2 regions of the Blautia sp. An46 genome follow, and region 1 is predicted to be linked to the other one. Evidence: a T-box and tRNA genes for the amino acid it is inferred to sense, from the RefSeq annotation. Region 1 holds a T-box; the other holds one or more tRNA genes.
What was found. The T-box of region 1 lies ahead of tyrS (tyrosine--tRNA ligase). A T-box ahead of a tRNA ligase gene usually reads a tRNA of that ligase, here a tRNA-Tyr.
Positions count from the first base shown of each region.

Region 2: it encodes a tRNA-Tyr, which carries the amino acid that the T-box ahead of tyrS (tyrosine--tRNA ligase) is inferred to sense. The anticodon was not compared.

Region 1 covers NZ_NFIF01000010.1:9,682-21,626, reverse strand. The annotation lists gene tyrS (tyrosine--tRNA ligase) at 246-1,469, opposite strand; T-box leader at 1,895-2,148, opposite strand; gene B5G00_RS09540 (NAD(P)/FAD-dependent oxidoreductase) at 2,231-3,469, opposite strand; gene B5G00_RS09535 (4Fe-4S dicluster domain-containing protein) at 3,472-3,918, opposite strand; gene cooS (anaerobic carbon-monoxide dehydrogenase catalytic subunit) at 3,935-5,818, opposite strand; gene B5G00_RS09525 (arginase family protein) at 5,902-6,651, opposite strand; gene B5G00_RS09520 (nitroreductase) at 6,665-7,183, opposite strand; gene B5G00_RS09515 (D-alanyl-D-alanine carboxypeptidase family protein) at 7,230-8,459, opposite strand; gene scpB (SMC-Scp complex subunit ScpB) at 8,548-9,117, opposite strand; gene B5G00_RS09505 (segregation and condensation protein A) at 9,123-9,878, opposite strand; gene B5G00_RS09500 (DUF4129 domain-containing protein) at 9,925-11,148, opposite strand; gene B5G00_RS09495 (DUF58 domain-containing protein) at 11,145-11,945, opposite strand, start outside.
Region 2 covers NZ_NFIF01000022.1:1,804-13,748, reverse strand. The annotation lists gene B5G00_RS15490 (MFS transporter) at 1-1,084, opposite strand, end outside; gene B5G00_RS15470 (glycoside hydrolase family 13 protein) at 2,279-4,396, shown strand; tRNA gene B5G00_RS15465 (tRNA-Tyr) at 4,574-4,655, shown strand; gene B5G00_RS15460 (TetR/AcrR family transcriptional regulator) at 4,723-5,283, opposite strand; gene B5G00_RS15455 (DegV family protein) at 5,413-6,309, shown strand; gene B5G00_RS15450 (ABC-ATPase domain-containing protein) at 6,420-8,111, opposite strand; tRNA gene B5G00_RS15445 (tRNA-Arg) at 8,184-8,257, opposite strand; gene B5G00_RS15440 (DUF975 family protein) at 8,474-9,148, shown strand; gene B5G00_RS15435 (hypothetical protein) at 9,173-9,784, shown strand; gene B5G00_RS15430 (metal-dependent transcriptional regulator) at 9,878-10,273, opposite strand; gene asnA (aspartate--ammonia ligase) at 10,473-11,480, shown strand; gene B5G00_RS15420 (NlpC/P60 family protein) at 11,505-11,945, shown strand, end outside.

The DNA of each region.
Region 1 (11,945 bases):
CTACTACAATCAGATCCGAAAAACAACTGGCAGATTTGCCAAAAATTCCCTGCACTTTTCTGCAAAAGAAAAGAAGCTGTCTCGTTTAACATATATCAGGAATATTTATACATTTTATGCGAATTTGTCGAGCACAGCTTTGAGACTATAGGCTCAAAGCTGCGCAGGCTGAGCAGCAAAATGTATAAATATTCCCGAATTTGATCAATGTGACAGCTCCCTGCTTTTTCCAAAAATACCTTTTATTATTTTAATGTAATCTTCCGGAAGTTCTTCTTTCCTTTTTTCAGGACAATTCCCTCTCCCTGAAGTTTTTCTCCTGGAACCAGATATTTGATATCTGTAATTTTTTCTCCGTCAATGGCTACGCCTCCCTGTTCAATAGCTCTTCTGGCCTCTGAACGGGAATTAGCCAGTCCGCTTTTGTGCAGAAGGGAGATCAAGTCGATGTTTCCATCTGTAAGCTCAGACTCCTCAATCTGGGCAGAAGGCATATTTGCTGCATTTCCACTGGTAAACAGGGCCTTTGCCGCTTCCTGGGCCTTCTGGGCTTCTTCGGTTCCGTGAACCAGTTCTGTAAGCTCATAAGCCAGGATTTCTTTTGCCGTATTTAACTGGCTGCCTTCCCATTTATCCATCTCATCGATCTGTTCCAGGGGAAGGAAGGTCAGCATACGGATACATTTCAGCACATCGGCGTCTGCCACATTTCTCCAGTACTGGTAGAAGTCAAAAGGTGAGGTCTTGTTTGGATCCAGCCATACAGCCCCGGACTGGGTCTTGCCCATCTTTTTGCCCTCAGAATTCAGAAGAAGGGTAATGGTCATGGCACAGGCGTTCTTGCCCAGCTTTCTCCGGATCAGTTCTGTACCGCCCAGCATATTGCTCCACTGGTCATCTCCGCCGAACTGCATATTGCAGCCATATTTCTGATACAGCATGTAGAAATCATAGCTCTGCATGATCATATAGTTAAACTCCAGAAAGCTCAGGCCCTTCTCCATACGCTGCTTATAGCATTCTGCAGTAAGCATACGGTTTACCGAGAAGTGAGGGCCTACCTCTCTTAAAAAGTCAATGTAATTCAGATCTAACAGCCACTCTGCATTATTTACCATAAGGGCTTTTCCATCAGAAAAATCAATGAATCTTTCCATCTGTTTCTTAAAGCAGTCACAGTTGTGCTGAATAGTCTCCGCCGTCATCATAGAACGCATATCCGATCTTCCGGAAGGATCCCCGATATAACCGGTGCCTCCGCCAATCAGAGCGATAGGCTTATTTCCCGCCATCTGAAGGCGCTTCATCAGACACAGAGCCATAAAATGCCCCACATGAAGGCTGTCCGCCGTAGGGTCAAACCCGATATAAAAAGTTGCCTTTCCGTTGTTGATCAATTCCCTGATCTCTTCCTCATCCGTCACCTGTGCGATCAGCCCCCTGGCCTGCAATTCCTCATAAATTTTCATCTTAGATTCTCCTTTTCTCTTTACTTGACCATGGCAGTATACAAATAACAGCTGCCACAGTTTTTGCTTTTTTCTGAAGGACGCTATCGTCTGTCCGATAAACAGCTCACAAACTTTTATCATTTTCAACTGCCCTCGAAGAATTACAGAGAATATTTGCTATGTTTTCTGCAAATTTGTCGAGCAGGAGTTGTCGCATTAAACATGTGTCAGGAATATTTATGTATTTTATGCGAATTTGTCGAGCACAGCTTTGAGACTACAGGCTCAAAGCGGCGCAGACTGAGCAATAAAATACATAAATATTCTCGATTTTGTTTAATGCGATAGCTCCCCCAGACTGTTCAAGAAAACATAGTAAATATTCTGCAAAACTTTTACAGGGCAGTCCCCACAATGATAAAAAGCCCCCGTCCTTCCTGTTACAAAAGGACGAGAGCTTATAGATTCCCGTGTTACCACCTTTATTCACAGACAGCTCACACTGCCTGCCTCTGCAAGTACAGCTTACGCGATACTCAAAGTGTTGTAACGTACACCAAAACGTCACAGCCTACTCATTGCTTTTCGGTGTGAAGCTCCGGGAGGTATTCGCACTGCAGTTCTCCTGGGCCTCTCATCTGCCGGCTCCTTTCTGTAGGTCTCTCTGCATACTACTTGTTCCCATCTTCGCTTTTCTCATTTACGAAGACCAGTATACAGAAACCTTGCCGGCTTTGTCAAGGGCACTTTAACAACTTGCAATGACGCAGTAATCCGGTTTATCTGCTTATGGCTTTCATTCTCCACTGGTATTCTCCATTGTCCTTAATACCATAGAAATCTCCGAAGTTCAGGTCAAAGATATCTTTCTGGATCCCGGATATGGAAATCTGATTTTTGATCAGATACTGCCATATTCCGCCGTGGGAAATATCTCCCTGGAGAAGAACGCCAACTACCTTTCCATCCCGAAGGACTACACGTTTGTAGTTTCTGGAATCCTCTCTGGCAATGACCACATCGCCCTCCTGAGGAAGGATCACACCTACACACATAGAAACCAGTCCGAAGAAGTTAATGGTATTCTTAATGGCATAACGGTCTGTGTATTCTACATGAGAACCGCACATATTCAGAGCCGCCGTTTCTCCCTGCTTCTGAGCGTTTGGCCAGATACCGGAAAGGCCGGTTACATCACCTGCCGCATATACTCCTTCGGCTCCTGTCTGAAGATAATCGTCTACCTTAATTCCACGGTCAATGACGATCCCTTCTCCTTCCATTCCTGCAACTGCAGACCGGACGCCGGCAGCCACAATGATCAGGTCACAGGCCAGCTTTTCTCCATTATCCAGGACAATCTCATGAATGTTCTTATCTTCTCCCATAATGGTGTCCGCAGCCTTTCTTCCCAGATAGAACCGGGCTCCTGCTCCTTCAAAGCGTTTCTGATATTCAAAAGCCGCCGTCTTATCAAGCTGTACGGGCAGGATCTGGTCTGCCATCTCTACAATGGATACTTTCTTTCCAGTCTCCATCAGACCATAGGCTGCATCCAGACCAACCAGACCGGAACCGATGATCACAATATTTTCCGCATCCTTGGCTAGCTCATCAATAGCCTGGGCGTCTCTTAAATGACGGAGTCCGAAAACATTTTCAGCTTCTCTTAAATTTCCCACCGGTGGGATAAAGCTCTCTGCTCCTGTGGCAATGAGAAGACGGTCATAGCTTACTTCATCTCCCTGGTCGGTATAAACCTTTTTCCCCTGGGTATCCAGACGGTTTACGGTTTTTCCCTGCAGCCAGGTGATCTGATTTTTCTCGAAAAAGTCCGGATCCACAAAGCTGATCCCTGCAGCATCTCTTTCGTGACTGAGATATTTATGAAGCATACATCTGGAATGTACCTGAGTATCTGTAGAGATCACCGTAATCTTTCCATTTTTGTCTGCTTTCCGGATAGTCTTTGCAGCAGTAATGCCTGCTGCTCCTGCTCCTAAGATCACATATTCCATCTCTACACCTCCTCAACCCAGATAGCCTGCTTTGGACAGGCCTTTACGCAGCTGGGATCTTCTCCCTTGTCAATGCAGAAATCACATTTGATCACCTTGCTGCGGGTGCTGTCATCAGGTTTCAGTACGCCGTAAGGACAGTTCATCACGCACATAAAGCAGGAACCGCACTTCTTCTCATCGTACTGTACATGGCCTGTTTCCGGGTCTTTGGCAAGAGCGCCGCTCATACAGGACATGACACACTCCGGCTGGTCACAGTGTCTGCAGAACACCGGAGTATAACTTCCATCAGGATTTTTATAGATAAAATTCCTGGTCTCATTGGCAATGTCTGTGAGATCCAGTGTATAGACATCGCCTTCATCTTTTCTGTGGGCCTGCATACATGCCACGGAGCAGCTCTTGCAGCCGTCGCATTTCGAGGCGTCTATCATTATTCTCTTCATCTTAGGCTCCTGTCTTTTAAATATTTAAACCTGCACGTTTCTCCTCAATGATCTTTTCCAGGATATCTGCACTTGCCTTAGCGTCCGGGTTAATGATCACCTGTCCGCCGGTAAGGCTCTTCATATCTTCCGTAAGAAGTTTCACTGCCAGATCGCTTCCTGTAACGAAAGGCGGCAGTCCTAAATGAAGGGGCAGTCCCAGGGCCAGGCCGAAGCATCCGTCTGCCAGAGCCTGCTCTTCCAGCCACTGTGCGGCAGAAAGTACCAGCGGAAGCTGAGGAATATCGATTCCCAGAGCTTCTGCCAGCTCTGTGGCAACGATTTCCAGACGTCCGATAGCCAGACATGGACCAAAGTTCAGCACTGGAGGAATATTCAGTTTTTCGCAGACTGCACGGAGCTTTGGTCCTGCCAGTTTTGCTGCTTCCGGCGTCATCAGACCGCAGTTTTCGATTCCCCCTGAAGAACATCCTGCTGTGAGAACGATAATGTCTCTGGAGATCAGTTCTTTTACCAGGTCTACTGTAAGAACGTCATGGCCCCCTGCTGTCAGGTTGGAGCATCCTACCACGCCGGCAACACCTTTAATATCTCCGGATACGATAAGGTCGATAAGAGGTTTCCAGTTTCCTCCCAGGAATTCCTTTAAGGAACCTTCGGAAACACCGGTAAGAGTGTGGTCGTTTCCATGTTCCGGCTGAAGATTCATGGTTACTTTGCCTCTTCTTGCTTTATAAGCTTCTACGATCTCGTCAATAATCTCTTCGCTCTGTTTTTCTCTCTCTTCAAATTTGAAAGGTTTCAGCTCTGCATTGGCCTTCTTTGCTACATCATCCAGACAGATCTGTTTGATCATCAGTTCATCACAGATAGGCTCAATGCCTGGAAGAGTACAGTTAAACTCAGAAAGAACAGCGTCAATGCCGCCTGTGGCAAGAACAGCTTCACTGGTGTAGTTGTTTCCTGCATGGCCGTCAAATACTTCTGTATAATGAGCGCCTCTAAGCTGAAGATCCTGTCCCACGCAGGTACAGCCAACCAGCTTAAAGCCTTTGGCTCCTGCTGCCTGAGCTTTTGCAACAGCTTCTTTGGAAGTAAGTCTCTCCTGAAGATCTACGAAAATCGTGTGCTGATGTCCTGTGATCATAATGTTGATATAATCCGGGTCAATCACACGAAGGCCTACCGGTGCCATGCGAAGTTCCGGTTCTCCTAAAAGTACGTCGTTCAGCAGGTTTGTCAGTGTCAGTCCGTAGATACCTGTGGAAATACCCAGTTTCAGGCAGTCTGTATACATATCTACAGGGTCAGAATTCAGGTTTGTGGAACATTTCACCACGCCATGGAACACTTCGCCTTTGGCTCCTCCGGGAAGGATATTCAGTTCCTGCCATCTCTTAAATCTGGGGCCGTAAGCCATTTTTTCTACCAGTTCCATTTTTTCGTATTCCGGTTTATACAGATCGTCCAGGACCATCTGGGCTACCTGTTTTGCAGTATCCCACTTGTCGGTTCCCTGTACACCGAAAATCTCTGCCAGTTTTGCCAGGGATTTCTCCCCTTTGATCTCTCCCTTGATCTCAGCTGTTTTCTTCACATTCAGAGCTGTATTTTCTACAATGTGGATATAGCAGCCGGAACCGCTGGCAACTGCCCGCAGGAAGTTTCTTGCCACGATAACATCTGCAGTAGCACCGCAGATTCCTTTGGGAGCTTTTGGTGTGATCCGGCATGGGCCGTTAGCGCAGAGACGGCAGCACACACCCTGAAGGCCGAAGCCGCATTTGGTGCTCTGTCCTTCTACTCTGTGATGAGAAGTCTCCATGGGAAGGCTGCGGATAAATCCCTCCAAAGGCTTGTCTGCACTGGCACAGGTATTGCATCCATAACACTGGTTCATTTCTTAAATTCCTCCTATGTAAATAATTGTATGTTAAAATTATAACGAATTTGGATTAAATTAGTCAAGTATAACTTGCTTTTTTATTTATTTTTTAAAAAGGATAACAGTTCTCTGTTTGTCCGGGAATTAATCTTCAGCTCTTCTCCTGAAAGAGGCCTGGCTGTATCCGGAGGATTTTCTCCACAGATATCTACTCCCAAGATTTTCCTTTTTTCAAAGGCCAGTTCCAGCCATTTTAAAAGTTGTTCCAGAGAAAGCACTCCCTGGTCCCAGTTGGTCCTGGCATCCTCTTCTCTTAAAACATCTTTATCTATAGAGATGTACAAAGGCACGTCTCTATTTGTCTCCAGAAATTCCAGAAAGAGATTTTCTCCCTTTATCGACAGTTCTTCCCTGCTGATGCAGGTCAGTTTCTCCCTGCCTGGGCCATGATATTCTTCAAAGGCTTTTTCAGGAGGGCCTGCTGCACACATACTGGAAAGGAATGTATGGCTTTCCAGGACCTCTCCAGCCCAGCTGCCGCAGGAAAGCAGCCCGAAAAAGGCTGCCTCCTGCATATCTGTATGATTGTCGAATACCAGAAGGGAAAAAGGCTTCTGGATTTTCTCCAGCCAGAATTTTGTAAGGTAATGATAATTGCCGGAATCCAGAAAATGGATTCCCTGAAAAGGCAGACTGTAAATCTTTTCTTTAATCTCATCCTCTGCCTCCTGGGTACAGTAACAGTTTACTCCCTGAAGCTTTCGAAAATCCAGCCACAAAGCCTCTTCCTCTTTCAAAAAATTTTCTTCCCGGTAGATGCCGGAAAAGTCCATTATGATTGGTTTCATCTTGTTTCTATCCTTAATCCACAAAATGTATCTGCCCTTTTTTCTCAGGATTCTGAGTAACAGGAGTCTTCGCATATCCCAGGGCAGCGATTCCAAATATCACATGATTGTCCGGGATCTCCCAGCCTCTCAAAATAGCTCTCACTTCCTGGACGTCGCAGACATCTCTTACCTGATTGATCCAAACAGAACCAATTCCGAAGGAATGGGCCGCCAGCATAATGTTTTCCATAGCACAGGCATTATCATCCTGAGAGTGGTGATTATCTCTATCATTGGAAGGGATTACCAGGACTTGCGGACTGTACATATCATACCCCTCTCTTCCCAGTTTTTCTCCTACAGCCTTTGCCAGTGCCTGGATCTTAGTCCGGTCTGTAACTACAGTTATCTTCCAGGTTTGTTTGTTCTGTCCACTTGGCGCATAGATCGCAGCTTTTGCAATCTGCTCCAGTTCTTCTCTGGGGATTTCTTTCTCCTCAAAGGCTCTGACACTTCTTCTTGTAAGAATATTTTCCATAGCTGCATTCATCATCCATTCCTCCTATATTCGTAGTTTTATAACTATTTTATCACGGTCACGGAGCAAATACCAGTCTCTTTAAGGTCTCCTCCAGACACCAGGGAAAATCAATTTTTTCCAGAGAAGCCGCCGTATGGATCTCCCTGGTCTTCCAGGTCTGACCATTTACCTGATATAAAATCTCTCCGGCTTTTTCTCCTTCTTTTACTGGTGCCTGAAGGCTCTGCTCTATCTCCACAACCGCCTCCAGTTTTTCGTCTTTCCTGATGAGCATTCCTTCTTCCTGAGAAAGTTCCTCCAGGGAAACCGCCACCTGGGCCGGGACTCCCAGTATCTCCGTCTGTCCATTTTCTACCGGCAGATACTGTGGAATCTGAGGAAGTTCAGCCTGGGCAAAGCTCTGCCAGGTATAGTTTTCCAGTCCGTATTCCATCAGCTTTCTGGTATCTGACCATTTATAATTTTTATTGTTAGGCCAGCCGCAGCCCAGCAGGGCCACGATCAAAGTCCTGCCCTCTCTCTCAAGAGCCCCTACATAACAGTAGCCTGCATCTGCGGTAAATCCCGTTTTTCCCGTCAACGCCCCTTCCATCATGCTCAGAAAAGCATTGTGGTTGGTGCAGGAGATGGTTTTGTTTCCTGAAGAGTCTGTAAAAGTGTAAGACGGCGTACGGGTAATTTCCAGAAACTCTTCCCTGGCAGAAGATTCTCTTATGCAGTAGCGAAGGATTCTGGCCAGATCTTCTGCTGTGGTAGAATGTATCTTTACCCCTTCTTCTGTTTCTGCCTGGGCGTCCAGGCCATTGGGGGTGATAAACCATGTATCCTCACAGCTGATTTCCCTGGCTTTCTCGTTCATCATATCTGCAAATCCTTCTGTGCTTCCCCCGATATGCTCTGCCAGGATCACCGCTGCGTCATTGTAACTTTCCAGCATCAGGGCATAGAGAAGATCTCTGACGCCATAACTCTCGCCCTCTCTGGCTCCCATATGCACTTCCGGCATAGATGCGGCATAGGCAGAAGTTTGGGCTGTCTCCCCTGTCCTTCCCGATTCCAGTACCAGAATACAGGTCATCACTTTAGTGGTACTGGCCATTGGTCTCTGTTCCTCCCCGTTCTTTTCAAAGAGTACCCTTCCTGAATCACCGTCCATGAGCACTGCAGACAGGGCATACAGGCTGTCCGGCTCCTGAACTTCTTCTCCATAGACCTGCCAGGGAAGAAGAATGATCTCCAGGCAGATCAGAATTCCTATTATCCATATTTTCCCAGCTTTTTTCATACCTGTCTCTCCTTCTTATTATAAAGGTTATGAACAGGCCCAAAAAAAGATACCACAAACAGGTCTTCCTCCCGTCTGCAGTATCTCTTTAAACATCAAGCTGAAGCTGGATCTCCTCCTCTGCCTCTGCTTTAAAATCTTCAATCTGTACCGGATCGATCTCCGGCAGGTCGTCCAGACCCTGAACGCCAAAATTTCTGAGAAATTCCTCTGTGGTCCCAAACAAAATCGGTCTTCCCGGAGCATCCAGACGGCCTACCTCTCTCACCAGTCCGTATTCAACCAGCTTATTCACTGCATGGTCACTTTTCACGCCCCGGATTTTCTCAATCTCCAGTTTTGTAACAGGCTGCTTATAAGCAATAATGGACAGAGTCTCCAACATGACATCGGACAGAACCGCCTTCTTAGGCTGAAGTGCCATGGCCACCAGATAATCATAGTATTCTTCCTTTGAACACATCTGAAAGGAGTCTTCCAGCTCAATGATCTTAATGCCTCTGTCTTCTGTCTGATATTTCAGCATCATATTTCGAATGATTTTTTTCGTAGTTTCCATATCATGACCAATAGTCTTGGCAATATCTCTTAATGATACTGCGTCTCCCATGGCAAAGAGTATGGCCTCTATGGCACCCTCGATTTTTTTCAGTTCCATTGATTCTATCCTTTCATGCAGCTTTCAATATAAATTTCCCCGAAAGTTTCTTTCTGGCTGATACGGATTTTTCCCATCTTCATCAATTCCAGGATGGAAAGAAAGGTAACGATCACCTGGACCTTGCTGGACTGTCTTGAGAGCAGATCTCGAAAGCCGAAGTATCTGTGGCTCCTTGCATAGTCCTCTACCTCTTCCATTTTGTCAGGAAGACTGATCTCTTCCTTCTCGATTTTTCCAAATTTGCTCCGGATAGGGTCTACCTTATCCTCCTGTCTGCGGATAACGCTCTGGAAAATATCATTGAGTTTTGCCAAGGTAATGCCCTTCAGAAGTTCTTCCGGGTCCACCGGTTCTCTGTAGGCCAGTACTTCCTTGGGAACCGTAGGGGCTTTATACACATTTTTCGCCGCTGCCGCCATTCGATCCCGGAGTTCATAGGACATGTATTTATACATCTTATATTCCAGGAGCTGACGGACCAGTTCCTCCCTTGGGTCCTCTTCCTCTCCCTCTTCGTTTACCTCTTTCGGCAGGAGCATCCGGCACTTGATAGAAATCAGCGTTGCTGCCATTACCATAAACTCACTCATGATATTCAGGTCTTCCTGCTGCATCTGATGGATATACTCCATGTACTGATCTGTGATCTCAGCAATCGGTATATCATAGATATTCACTTTATTTTTCTCGATCAGATGGAGAAGAAGATCCAGAGGACCTTCAAACACCTGGAGTTTTACCGGAATTCCAGTTCCCATATTTCCTTACCTCTTTTTTTCGCTATGTGCCATTCTACACTATTTTTCAGGAAAAGTCCACCCTCTCCAGCTCCCCCATGCGCCTGGCCTCTTCCTGGGAGCAGGGAGCATTTCCGTATCTGGCCTTTTCGTAAAGGCTGTGAAACTCTTCTCTTTCCTCCCCTTCTGGAAGACCTGCTGCTTCCTCCAGTTCCATGGGGGTGAAGACGGCAGAAGGTTTCCCTTCTCTCATAATTTTTTGCCGGTAAGATTTCCGTATTCTGGCCTCAGGCGTCCTGCCCCAAAAGAATCCCAACCTCGGCATCCGGCTTTTTCCCAGTTTCTCAGTCTTTTCCTTTCTGGAAACATCCAGGCTTTCCAGTATATCCCCATTGACTTCAGTCTCACTGTTATATTTCCTATACAACCAGTAAAGAAACACACAGATTCCTCCCAGGATGGCCAGAACGAATGCTGCGATTAATATTTTTTCCAGCACTTCCCAAATAGCTGTCAGCAGAGGAGAGGGTTCTTCTCCGGCTCCCAGAAAAGGGGGCTGGGCTCCCATATCCTCCTGGGGCAGTTCTTCCGGCTCCGGAGCTTCTCTTTCACCAGACAGGAGCATCGCCAGAAACCGCCTCAGCAGCTCCAGTACAGCCAGGATTCCCCTGTCAATTTCCAGAAAAGGCAGGATAACCATGCAGCCCACAGTCAGTCCTGTGAGAAAGATCAGCATCAGCCGGTTTCCATAAGCAATTCCCTGTTTTGGAAACCGGTATAATTTTTCATGAGCGCCGCAGTATTCCAGAAAACCTTCCCTGTTCCGGCACCACAGAATCAAAAGCCAATAACACCCGGCAAAGACCAGAAACACATTCTGAAAGATTTCCAGCCCATACTCCAGAGCAAAAATATATTCCAGTGCAAAAACCAGCAGGCAGGGATAAGAAGGCCGAAAAAAAGCCTTTCTGTTCCCCTTTATCCTCTGTACAAAAAACAGGGTCAGAAAGAAAAGGACACCCAGAAGAAGACAGCCTCTTTCCCATCCCGCCTTTCCCAAAAGCCAGAAACCTGCCAGAATCAAAAATGATACAGCCAGATAACTCCAGATTTTCTTTCCTCTCATCGATACTTCCCGGAAGACCGGGGCAGATATGAGCATGCAGAAAATCTTTACCGGAGTTCCTGCATATAACCCATCTCCCAAATGCAGAAGTAGAAGAAGAATGCCTGTCATAAAAAGCCACAGGTGAAGAAAGCCATATATTTTCAGAATTTTGTCTTCCTTCATCTCTTCACCTCCCAGCGAAGGACTTCCATCCTTTGTTTTCTTTTTATTTTCAGCTCCATCTCTGAATACAGCGTAGCCAGATAAACGCTACCCTGATTTTTTTCTCCCAGTTCTGCCATAATCTCTTCCAGCTCTCCATACTGATTTTTTGTAATGAGAATGCAGAGGCTTTCTCTTGATAAAAGAAACTCCTTTTTTCCCTCCAGGCAGTCGGAAAATTTCCTGCAGTCTTGTCCCAGATCAATCCTGGAAAGACATTGAAAAAGTTTTTCCCTCTGTCCTCTGCCAGACTGTCCGGCCAGAAAAATCTCGGACTTTTCTTTGCAGTCTTTTCCATTGGTAATCAGTCCTACATCAATCCCTCTGGATAAAAAATATTCCGCTGCAGCTGCAGCCAGACGGATTCCTTCTTCATGGATTTCCTCATATTTCCATACCGTCTCATCTTCCACATCTAAAAGAATATACACATTGCCAGACACCGCTGAGTTTAACTGGTTCACCATAAGACTGCCGGTCCTGGCACTGGCCTTCCAGTTAATCTTATTCATAGGGTCTTCCGGGGTATACTCCCGGATGCCGCGAAACTGAAAGGGATCCTCCAGAAGTCTTTTTCTGGACTCGTAGATTCCTGAAATCCGCCGAAAAAGCATTTCCCAGTTTTCTCCTGAAAGTCTTTTAGGATATACATAGAGATATGTACTGGCAGGAACCGTATGATACATCTCTCCATTCAAAAGGATTCCCCTGGTTACCAGGTCCACTTTCTGTATTTCGTAGTATCCCCGCCTTACAGC
Region 2 (11,945 bases), on a different contig from region 1:
CAAACGGCATGGCGAGGGAAGCGGCGCTTGTCAGTAGAGAAAAAACTCTCCCCAGATATTCTGGTTTGACCGTTTCTTGAAAAATCGCATTTTGCACACCGTAAAATGGAGCGGAAATTCCCATAACAGTACAGCACACAACAAAGACAAGAAATGCGTCTGGCGGCAAAAGCCCGGAGAGCATATTGCTAACGCCCATCAGGAGAACGGAAAGACCGATGGTGTACCGCCGTTTCTTAAAACCGCCCCAAATGCTCAGAATGACTCCGCCAAGCAGCATACCAACCGCAAAAGCAATTTCAGCGGCAGAGGCATGGGCCGGTGTTCCTTTGAAGTATGACATACAGATGAGAGGAAAAAGCGTACTGATTGGCATATAAAAGAACATATAAATTACACCAATCCAGAGCAGAGCAAAGAGGCCCCTGTTTTGCTTTAATACCACATACCCCTCTTTCATATCCTGTAAAAACTGTTGTCTTTTCGTTTCTGGACATAGTTCAGGCGTTGGTATGGACGAAATCGCAACAGTCACACAGGCAAGGATTGCACCCACAATATCTAACAATATAATTGCATTAAGAGGCCAAACAGCATATAAAAACGCTGCGGCAGCTGGACTGATAATCGCACTTACTGCTTGCATGGTCTGCGTGTAACCAGCGCATTTTGTAAGTTCCTCTTTTGGCACAATCATAGGTGTTGCTGCGCTGAATGCTGGAGAATGAAAAGCAGTTCCCGCACTTCGGATTAACAGGACAACCATAATAGACCATACGGGCAATTCCATGTAAAACGCCACCAGCGCCAGAATACCGCCAGCGGCGGCAATTATCAAATCCGCACCAATCATTACGCTTTTACGGCTGTGCCGGTCAACAAAAGCACCTGCAAACGGGCCTAAACAGGCTTGCGGCAAAAATCCAATCAGTGTTGCCGCCGTCAATATGATTGCAGAATTAGTTTTCGCAACCAAATAAAAGATAATGGCCATTTGCAAAATACCGCTGCTAATAAAGGATATTGCTTGTCCGGCAAGAAGTGTAAAATAAGTTTTTCTCCATGAATTGTTGTTTTGGGTCATAATGCGAACCTCCTTTTTTATTGCATTGTTCCTTTGTTTCTGCAATAAAAAGCAGGCGTTGTCCCACAGAGAGGGCAGACGCCTGCATAACAACAAAGCACGAAAAAACACCACGATACAGTTCAAAGACTGCTCGTGTCAAACCTACGTGTTCCTTTGCATACGCACGCAAAAAAAGCCCACCATCATGTGGAAAGGTACTTCTACTTTTTATTGCTTATTAGCGTACACAAATTAACACACGTAAGCCTCCTTCCAATCTCAAACTGTCGCACAGTATAACACACATCCGATAGACTTGTCAACCATTTTTAACCTTGTTTTCCATCTTGTTTTTCCATCTCTTACGGGCAGTAGCAAAGCCAGGCGAGCCAGTCAACGGTCAAGATGAACGGCGCTTTCAGCGCCGCCGTTGACAGTCTCGCCCGTCTTTGCTAATGGGTAATCAAGGCGGGAAAGCCATTTTAGGGCTTTCCCGCCCATTTCAATTTTGGGAGAAGAAAGGCCCCAAAATGAACGAGTGCGGCCAAACACTTTTAGGGATTGGCCACCTTGTCCACCCATCCAGCGGGGCGGCGGGGAACGGTCAAGGCCGGGCGTCAGCCCATTCATTTCAGCCTTGACGGTTTCCTGCCGTCCTGCTACTTTTCCCGGAGTGTGGCCACACATCTGGTCACGGTGTCCAGAGCTTTGGGACTTTTTGTCCCATAGACCGGGGGCGGAGGACGAGGGACGGGGGCTTTCATAATACGCCCTGTCTGCTGCTGAAATCAGCCCTTTGTTTCCGGCTTACCAGCCCCAAACAAAGCCCTGCTTTCCTGCCGCGTCAAATGCCCTTGCCCTCCCCGGCGGCAACGGTATTTTCAGGGCAACGCCGACAGAGCGTATAACACACTACACTTTGCTCCGCAAAGTCGTGTGCCAAATGGGGCGCTGCCCCCTTTGGAAACCCCCGCAACAAACAGGTGCTATGCACCCAGCCGGGAGCATAGCGCCGTTTGTTGTCAGCAGCCCGTTTCACGGTCTGCGTGTAGTTCCTTGTAAACTGACCTAAAAAATGTACGAAAAATCCGTGGAAAAAGTAGTTGTATATATGGACTCGGTGGGATAGAATAGTAACATATAATAATATGAAGTAATTCAGCAAAGCAGGAAACACTTATAGGTTTTGCTAAAAGATGGAGAGGATGCAGTATGAATTACGAAAATCTTACGGATGCAAGGAAGATTCAGGAATATGTGACCAATATGAGGCCTACTTTTAATAAACGTGCGGTGTTCAGCGATGAAACGGAAAATTACAGGACCCCGGCAGAACCGGAAGCCGGGGACACAGTGAATATCCGTATCCGCACAAAGAAAAACAATGTGGACTTTGTTTTTCTGGTATATGATGATGTTAGACAGCCTATGAAATGGCTTAACTCAAAAGACGGATTTGACTATTATGGGACGGATGTGAAACTTGGAAATGAGACTATCCGTTACTATTTTGAGATTATTTCCGGAAAAATTCATTGCTATTATAACCAGATTGGAGTGACCAGAGAGATTGACGACCACTACTGTTTTGGTATTGTTCCGGGATTTAAGACTCCTGACTGGGCAAAGGGAGCAGTGATGTATCAGATCTTTGTAGACAGATTCCGCAACGGGGACCCGTCTAATGATGTGGTGTCAGGTGAGTATGCATATATTGATGAACATGTAAAAAAGGTAGAGGACTGGAACCGTCCTCCTCAGGCTATGGATGTCCGGGATTTTTACGGAGGAGATCTCCAGGGAGTTCTGGATAAACTGGACTATCTGAAAGAATTGGGTGTGGATGTGATCTATTTTAATCCTTTGTTTGTATCTCCTTCCAATCATAAGTATGACAGCCAGGATTATGATTATATAGACCCTCATTATGGAAAAATCGTGAAAGACGGGGGAGAGGTCCTGACCGATGGGGATATGGAAAATGCCCATGCTACCAAATATATAGAACGAGTTACAGACAAAGTAAATCTAGAAGCCAGCAATGCTTTTTTTGTCTGTCTTGTGGAAGAAATCCATAAGAGGGGCATGAAAGTAATCCTGGATGGAGTATTTAATCATTGCGGCTCATTTAATAAATGGCTGGACAGAGAGCAGATTTACGAGAATCAGACAGGATATGAGAAGGGGGCTTATATATCTCAGGACAGTCCTTACCGTACTTTTTTCCGCTTTCACAATGAGTATAGCTGGCCCTATAACCAGTTCTACGACGGTTGGTGGGGACATGACACTCTGCCAAAACTGAATTATGAAGAGTCTCCCAGACTCTATGATTATATTATGAGTATTGCCAGAAAATGGGTTTCTCCCCCCTATAATGTGGACGGGTGGCGTCTTGACGTTGCGGCAGACCTGGGACACAGCAATGAGTACAATCATCAGTTTTGGAGAGAATTTCGTCGGAATGTGAAGGAGGCTAACCCTGACGCTCTGATCCTTGCAGAGCATTATGGAGAAGCCAGGTCCTGGCTGGAAGGAGACCAGTGGGACACTGTGATGAACTATGATGCTTTTATGGAGCCGGTAACCTGGTTCCTGACAGGAATGGAGAAACACAGTGATGAATTTAACGAGGGCATGCTGGGAAATAGTGACTGTTTTATCGGCTCTATGAAATATCATATGGCCAGTTTCTATGCGCCTTCGCTGATGACTGCCATGAATGAGCTGTCTAATCATGATCACTCCCGTTTCCTTACAAGAACCAATCATAAAGTGGGACGGGTAGAAAATCTGGGAAGTGAAGCTGCCCAGCAGGATATAAACAAGGCCGTCTTCCGGGAGGCTGTGGTAATCCAGATGACATGGCCGGGAGCGCCTACCATCTATTATGGAGACGAAGCAGGACTCTGCGGTTTTACCGACCCGGATAATCGGAGAACCTATCCTTGGGGAAGAGAAGACCAGGAACTGATCGCTTTTCATAAAGATATCATACGGATACACAAGGAGAATCGTGAATTGCTGAGAGGATCTGTAAAATTTCTGGCAAATGATTATCAGCAGATCAGTTACGGCAGATTTACAGACAGGGAGAAAACTGTGGTGACCATTAATAACAGCGATGAGACGAAGATGGTGGAGCTGTCTGTGTGGGAACTGGGGATTCCAAGATCCAGAACCTGTAAATTCAAACAGCTGATGGTGACTGGAGATTTTGGATACAGTCTTGTAAAGAAAATTCATGAGTGCAGGGCCGGAGTTATCCATCTGGAGGTTCCTTCCCATGGAGCAATCATTGTGAAATGTGTGCTGGATCAGGAAGAATAGAAAGATAGCAGGGTATTTAAATGAGCTGTGGCATTAGTTAAAAGTGAGAATACTTATACATGTTATTACTGATATATGACGAATGCCACAGTTCCTTTTGCAGTCTTTGAAAGAAATGAAAAAAACACTTGCAATTCGGTCAGGGTATGCTATAATTTGTGAGAACTGAAAATTTAGGGGCGATTTCCCGAGTGGCCAAAGGGGACAGACTGTAAATCTGCTGGCAAAGCCTTCGGTGGTTCGAATCCACCATCGCCCATTACACTACAGTGTGCTTCAAGCCGTTGCAAGGAAGGCTTGAAGCATTTTTGATTTTGCTAAGAGGATTACCTCCTTTGTCTGTCATTGAAACGGTTATGCCGCACATGTTCATATATAATAGAGGCGATAACCTGGATGTCTTCTTTCATGTCGTCTTCGATCCAATGCATGAAAATGTTGTAAAGAGCTCCGGAATAGTAGTAGAGATCGTATTTTTCCAGAGCTGATTTTTCCAGAGATTCTGTTACATAAAGCATATATAGATCCAATCCCTGAAGGAGGATTTCCGAGCGGTTGGCCTTTTTCAGGCACAGCACGTAATCTTTGTATTTTTCAAGATATTTCAGACTTCGCAGGATATGGTCGTAGGTCTGGAAATCTGAACGAAAAGAAGGACCTTTTAACTCCTCTGCGTACTCTTTTAAAATCCGGTGCATATAATCAATCAGTATACTGTCTTTGCAGTTGTAGTTGCGGTAATAAGACATCCGGGAAACCCCGGCTTTCTGAGTTAGTTCAGAGATAGAAATCTGCTCATATTCTTTGGTGTGCATAAGTTGGAGAAGGGCATCCATTATACAGTTTTTTGTAAACTCTTTGGAAGGATTTTTCGATGAAGTATTCATGAACAAAATTCTCCTTTTTGTAACAGTTGAGATTTTAAATATTGTTTTTCAGAAAATAAAGTGTTACAATTGTAACATTTACTGTAGATGATAACAGATATTAAAAAGAAAGACAAGGACGGATGAAAAATGAAATTTGGTATTGTCAGCGACAGCTCCTGTGACCTGTCTCTTCAGTATACGGAGCAGGAGAAGGTCTCCATCGTATCTTTTTATGTATCCTTTGATGGGGAAAATTATCTGAGAGAAGGAAAGGATATAGCCATTACGGACTTTTATCAGGAAATGGCAGATAATCAGGACTGCTATCCCAAGACATCTATGCCTTCTGTACAGGATTATATGGATGCCTTTCTTCCCTTTGTAGAAACCAGTACGCCGGTACTGTGCGTCTGCCTGACAAAGAAATTCAGCGGCTCTATGCAGTCTGCAATAAATGCCAGGGAGGAACTGTTGGAAGAGCATCCTGAGGCAGAAATCTATGTGATGGATTCTCAGCTGGTAACTGCGGCTCAGGGGCTTTTTGTGAAAGAAGCGGTCAGGCTCAGGAATAAGGGACTGGATCTGAAAACGGCAGTAAAAGCCCTGGAGAAGATCAGAAATACAGGACATATCTTTTTTACCACAAAGGATCTGAAATATCTGGAACATGGAGGAAGGATCGGAAAGGCGGCTTCTCTGGCCGGGAGTATGCTGAATATAAAACCTTTGCTCCAGTATTATGACGGGGAACTGGGTTCTACAGAGCTTTGCAGAGGCAGAAAGAAATCCTTGTTCAAGGTAGCAGATATGTTTGTCGAGTATCTGGAAAAGAAAAAAATAAATCTTGAGGAGTATCATCTGGTCACAGGCGTAGGTCTGGATGTTCCGGAGTACAAGACCTTTAAAGACTATCTGGGTCAGAAGCTGGCAGAAAGAGGCTACCCGTCAGAAAACTGGCCGCAGATGCGGATAGGCGCTACCATTGGAGTCCATACAGGGCCTTATCCTATTGGAGTAGGAATTTTGAAGAAAGCAGAAGCTTAGAAAGTCTCAGAATAAAGAGGGACCGCTGTGTTTATGCAGACACCGTATAGAGGAAAGTCTGCACAAATACAGCGGCCTTTTTACTCATGACAATAAAAAGTTCCCCGGCATTATCTTCGATAACGATTAAAACAAGAATAAATCTCCTGCTTCCGGGGCATTGCCAGACCACAGGGGATATAAGAGGAAGAGCAGATACCGGCCAGTCCTTTTTCATCCAGCGTCTTTTCCAGAAGGGAAATTACCTGAGAAAGACTTCGCTTATTATCTAAAAGGTGTTCCCTGGCATATTTCAGCAGCTGTCCCAGTGCGGCGGTCTGTTCTGAATCGGCAATCTGTTCGATATATCTTAAATCTATGGTTTCTTTACCCAGAGAGAAAGAATCTTTTCCATGAACTTTCAGCTTTAACTCTTTGTATCCGTCTCCTTTCACCGGAGGCGCTGTCATGACTCTATTAAAATTCGGCATGGCAAAAGCCGGAACATGGGAGAAAGATAGGGGATACTTTCTGCACAGATTTTTAACTTTTTCTGTAATGTCCAGAGTCCGGTAGCTGTCCATCTGGATTACCGTATCTGCAATATGGAAAAAAGCACCTGAACTTCCTGCTACCAGGATAGTGGAAATGCCAGCCTTTTCATATAGGTCCCTTGCTCTTTCCAGAAATGGAGTGATGGGTTCTTTATCTCTGCTTATCACTTCCTGCATAAAAGTATCCCGGACCATGAAATTGGTGGCAGAGGTATCTTCATCCAGAAGCAGGAGCTTAGTTCCAGCTTCCATTCCTTCTACAATTCCGGCGGCCTGAGAGGTGCTTCCGCTGGCATCCAGAGTTGAGAAGCAACGGGTATCCTTTTTATTAGGCAGATCATTGATAAATAGAGAAATATCCACATCTTTGATAAAACGCCCGTCTTCAGAACGAAGCTTCAGTGCAGAAGGTTCCGTGATCACGTATTCTCTCCCATCTCCTGCAATATGATTATAAACGCCTCTTTCTAAGGCGTTCAGAAGTGTGGACTTTCCATGATACCCTCCTCCGGCAATAAGAGTGATGCCATTTGGGATTCCCATTCCACGGATTATACCTTTGTGGGGAAGCTTCATTTCTATCTGGAGTGTTTCCGGGGAAAGAAAGGGGATACTTCCTTTCAAGGGTTTCTGAGAAATACCGCTCTGTCTGGGAAGAATGGAGTGATCAGCCACAAAAGCAGCCAGATTTCTTTTGGGAAGTTCTTTGCGGATATATTCCTGATCTTCTGCGAGAAATACAGTCTCCTCTACGTTTTTTGAAGAAATATTTTTATAGTACAGGCTTTTCTGCACGCAGCGGGGAAGAAAGTCAAACAGGATTTTTTCAAGCTCTGGTGCGTTGATTGTCCTGCCATTTGCAGGGAAGCCGACAGTAAAGCGGACAATGATTTCCTTATCGGTAACCTGACAGGCCGTCCGTTCCAGAATTTCCTGTCCACAGTGGGTAATAGAGATGAGACCGCTTTTGCCGGAACCTTTTGCCCGGAAACTGTAAGCGGAAATTTGCTCTTCAAATTTACGTGTGAGCAGGTCCTGAACAGCAATCCTGGCCGGAGAAGATGAAAAACAGAATTCCGGAAAAGCTGCTCTTTTTCTGGAAACATAAATACTTACGTGGGAAGGAGAGGCAAAAGGGTCGCCCTGTACATGGTCAATAGATAAAAGATAGTCAGGAAATTGATAGATGCCTTTTAAACTTTTATATGCAGGATAGCTTTTTCTGTTTATGGAGGAAAGCTGCTGCCGAAGCTGAGTTGATGTAAGCATATGGAACTCCTTTCATAAATGGTTTTCTGATAAAACAAAAACCCCTATGTCCTGAGACATAAGGGTTGATACCGTGCGTTAGAGGATTCGAACCCCCGGCCTTTTGATCCGTAGTCAAACGCTCTATCCAGCTGAGCTAAACGCACATATGAAATTCGTTGCTGTCCTTAGCAACAGTAATGATTATAAGGGATAAAATTTGAAATGTCAAGATAAAATTAAAAAATATTTTGGAAAAATTTTATGATAATAACAGCTAAGAAGAAATGATGTTTTTCTATGTAATAAAAAATTCACTTTTATACCGGTAGAATACATGTTAGAATAAAACAGTAATATATGATTTGAGAGGAGGGGGTCGTATGTACTGGAACAGAGCGGGTCTGAAAGCAGACGGAAAAGAAAAATTTCGCAGGAACTACGGGAACTGTGTGCTGGTGAGCCTGATCGTTGGTCTGATAACCGGGACCGGAGGGTCTGTCAGCATAGAAAGATGGTTGGAGGATACTACATTTGCCTTATGGTTTCTTATCCCCGGGGCAGTGGTCATTTTAGTACAGATTCTGGTGTTTTCGGTACTGGAAATGGGAGCCTGCAGGTTTTATGTAGAGAACAGGGATTATCAGGCAGGGGTTTCCAAGATCCTTTTTGGGTTTCAGTCCGGCCATTATGGAAATGTAGTGCTTGTAATGTTTCTTAGAAATCTGTTCACATTTTTGTGGACGCTGCTTCTGATCATTCCGGGGATTGTAAAGAGCTATGAGTACAGGATGGTCCCCTATATTCTGGCGGAACAGCCGGATATCAGCAGTACAGATGCCTTTGCTATCAGTAAAGAAATGATGATGGGACAGAAATTGGAAGCTTTCGGACTGGATCTTTCTTTTTTAGGCTGGTGGATCGGATCTGCCTTTACATGCGGCCTTCTGGGAATTTTTTGGGCATTGCCTTATCAGGCAGCCACAAATGCAGAACTTTATGGAGCTTTAAGAGATGACTGGATAAGGAATCACTCCAGCGGAGAAAGCTGGCAGTGAAGGGAAGAAAGGGGAGAATAGATAATGGGAGAAGAACTGGAATTCAGGACCGCAGTAGGCGGTTACAAAAAAGATGATGTACTGGAATATGTAGAAAACATGAATGACAAGCTGTCGCAGATGAGCCGTGCCCATGAAGAGGAAACAAAGAGATATCAGAGCCGCATTCAGGAACTGGAAGAGCTGCTCAGGCAGGAGGAAGAAAACAGCGCAGCTTTGGCAGAGGACCAGGATAAGCGCCTGGAAGGATTGGCCAGGGAAAACAGCCGTCTTCAGGATGCCCTGACTATGGCAGAAGAAAAGCAGAAATTTACCCAGCAGGAATATCTGAAAGCAGAACAGATGAAGAATGCCATTAAAGACAAACTGGCCAGAGAAATCCTTCGCCTTCGGGAAGAAAACAAGGTCCTCCGGGAAAAACTGGAGAAAGCAGAAGGAAATATAGGCAGCAGGGCAGACTATGAAGGCGTACGCAGTGCTGTGTCTGAAGTACAGTACAAGATTGCAGAATATGTGAATGTACTGAATAAAACTCAGCAGAAACTTGCAGCCACCTATCAGGAAATGAACGGCATAAAGAAAAAAATTGCTGATCAGCTGGAAAAAATCCAACAGGAAAAAGAAGTGGAGTCATAAAAAACCGTTCCGTAAAATTCAGATAATATCAGGATTTTACGGAACGGTTTTCTGTTGGCAGGCAGGCCAGATGTGCAGTATATGAAGAAGCAGCTATGCTTCTTTGGCAGACTGCATTTTTTCTTCCATGAGATGAGTGTGCTTTTTAATAGCCTCAAAACTTTCAGAGCTTATAACGTGCTCCATTCTACAGGCATCTTCAGCAGCAGTTTTGGGATCTACGCCCAGCTGTTCAAGCCAGGAACTGAGAAGACGATGACGCTCATATATTTTATCAGCGATTGCCTTGCCGGAGGGAGTAAGGGTAATAAATCCCTCATGATCCATTTGAATATATCCGTTCAGACGGAGATTTTTCATGGCCACACTGACACTGGGCTTGGAAAAATTCAGTTCATTGGCAATATCAATAGAACGTACCTGGGGCTTGCGGTTCCCGATTACTAAGATGGTTTCCAGGTAGTTTTCCGCCGATTCATGTATCTTCATGATAATCGCTCCTTCCAAAAGTGTATTTATAATAGGATATCATATTTCCCTGGGAAGTTCAAACATAAGAAAAACTTTATATTTACATACAAATGGTTTTGTACTAAAATAGTAATCAGAATTTTGCTATTTTACAGCAGCGAAATAGAATTTATTGATTAGTTGTTAAGATATATTGCCGGTGATGGGAGGAGAAAATATGAGCAATGTGATAATACCGGAAAACTATCGTTCCTGTTTGTCCAGCTATGAGACTCAGGAGGCCATAGGGACGATCAAGCATCTTATGGAAAAGAAACTGTGCATGGCTTTAAAATTAAAGCGAGTAACTGCGCCTCTTTTTGTTGATCCGGCTTCTGGATTAAACGATGACCTGAATGGTGTGGAAAGACCTGTTACCTTTGATATCCCGGATGCGGGAACCCAGGCTCAGGTAGTACATTCTCTGGCAAAATGGAAACGTATGGCCCTGTACCGTTATGACTTCCATGTAGGAAAAGGCCTTCTTACAGATATGAATGCTATCCGCAGAGATGAAGAGCTGGATAATCTTCATTCAGTCTATGTAGACCAGTGGGACTGGGAAAAAATTATCACAAGGGAAGACAGAAACCTGGAATATCTGAAGAATACAGTAAACCGTATTGCAGGGGCTATCTGTAATGCTTTGGACGAAGTAAAATATCAGTATGAAAACCTGGATACTGAACTTTGTCGAGAGGTCTCTTTTATTACATCTCAGGAATTGGAGGATATGTATCCAGAGGTTTCTCCAAAGGAAAGGGAGAACCTTTATGTAAAAGAACATAAAACTGCTTTTATTATGCAGATTGGAGATTTATTGGCTTCCGGAGAAAAGCATGATGGACGGGCGCCGGACTATGATGACTGGAAGTTAAATGGAGATCTGCTGTTCTGGCATGAGCCTCTGCAGTGTGCTCTGGAAATTTCATCTATGGGTATCCGTGTAGACGAAAAATCCCTGGATGAGCAGCTCACCAAAGCCGGCTGCGATGAAAGGAGAAAACTTCCTTTCCACAAAATGCTTCTAGAGGGAAAACTTCCTCTGACCATCGGCGGAGGAATCGGCCAGTCCAGGATCTGTATGCTGCTTTTGAAAAAAGCCCATATAGGAGAAGTACAGTCCTCCATTTGGGATGAGAAAACGATAAAGGTATGCGAAGAAGCAGGAATTGAGATTTTGTAGGCGAATGGCGGGAGGTAATGGAAATTGAAATTTAAAGAACTAAAGAAAGTGCTTGCTCTCTCCGTTGCAGTGTCCATGGCAGTTCCGGGAAATGTTTGGGCAGCGGCTCCGGGAGACCAGCTGACACCGGAAGCATATGAGGCTGAGACAGGGTATGTCCTGGAAGGTGGATATCATTACATATTAGACGGAAATGGTTATGTGATCATTCAGGAAGATGGCTCTCCAGTGATTGAGGCTGATGTGCAGACTGAACAGGAAGCCCCTGAAGAAGGAGAAGCTGAAACTTTAAGTGAGGGAGAAGGAACCGAGACTCCAGAAGAAGGAGGAGAAGCAGAAACTCCAGGCGAGGGAGAAGGAACCGAGACTCCGGAAGAAGGAGGAGAAACCGAAACTCCAGAAGAGGGAACAGACATACCGGAAGAACCTGTCCAGGAGGAGCCACAGAATGAAACTCCAGAAGCC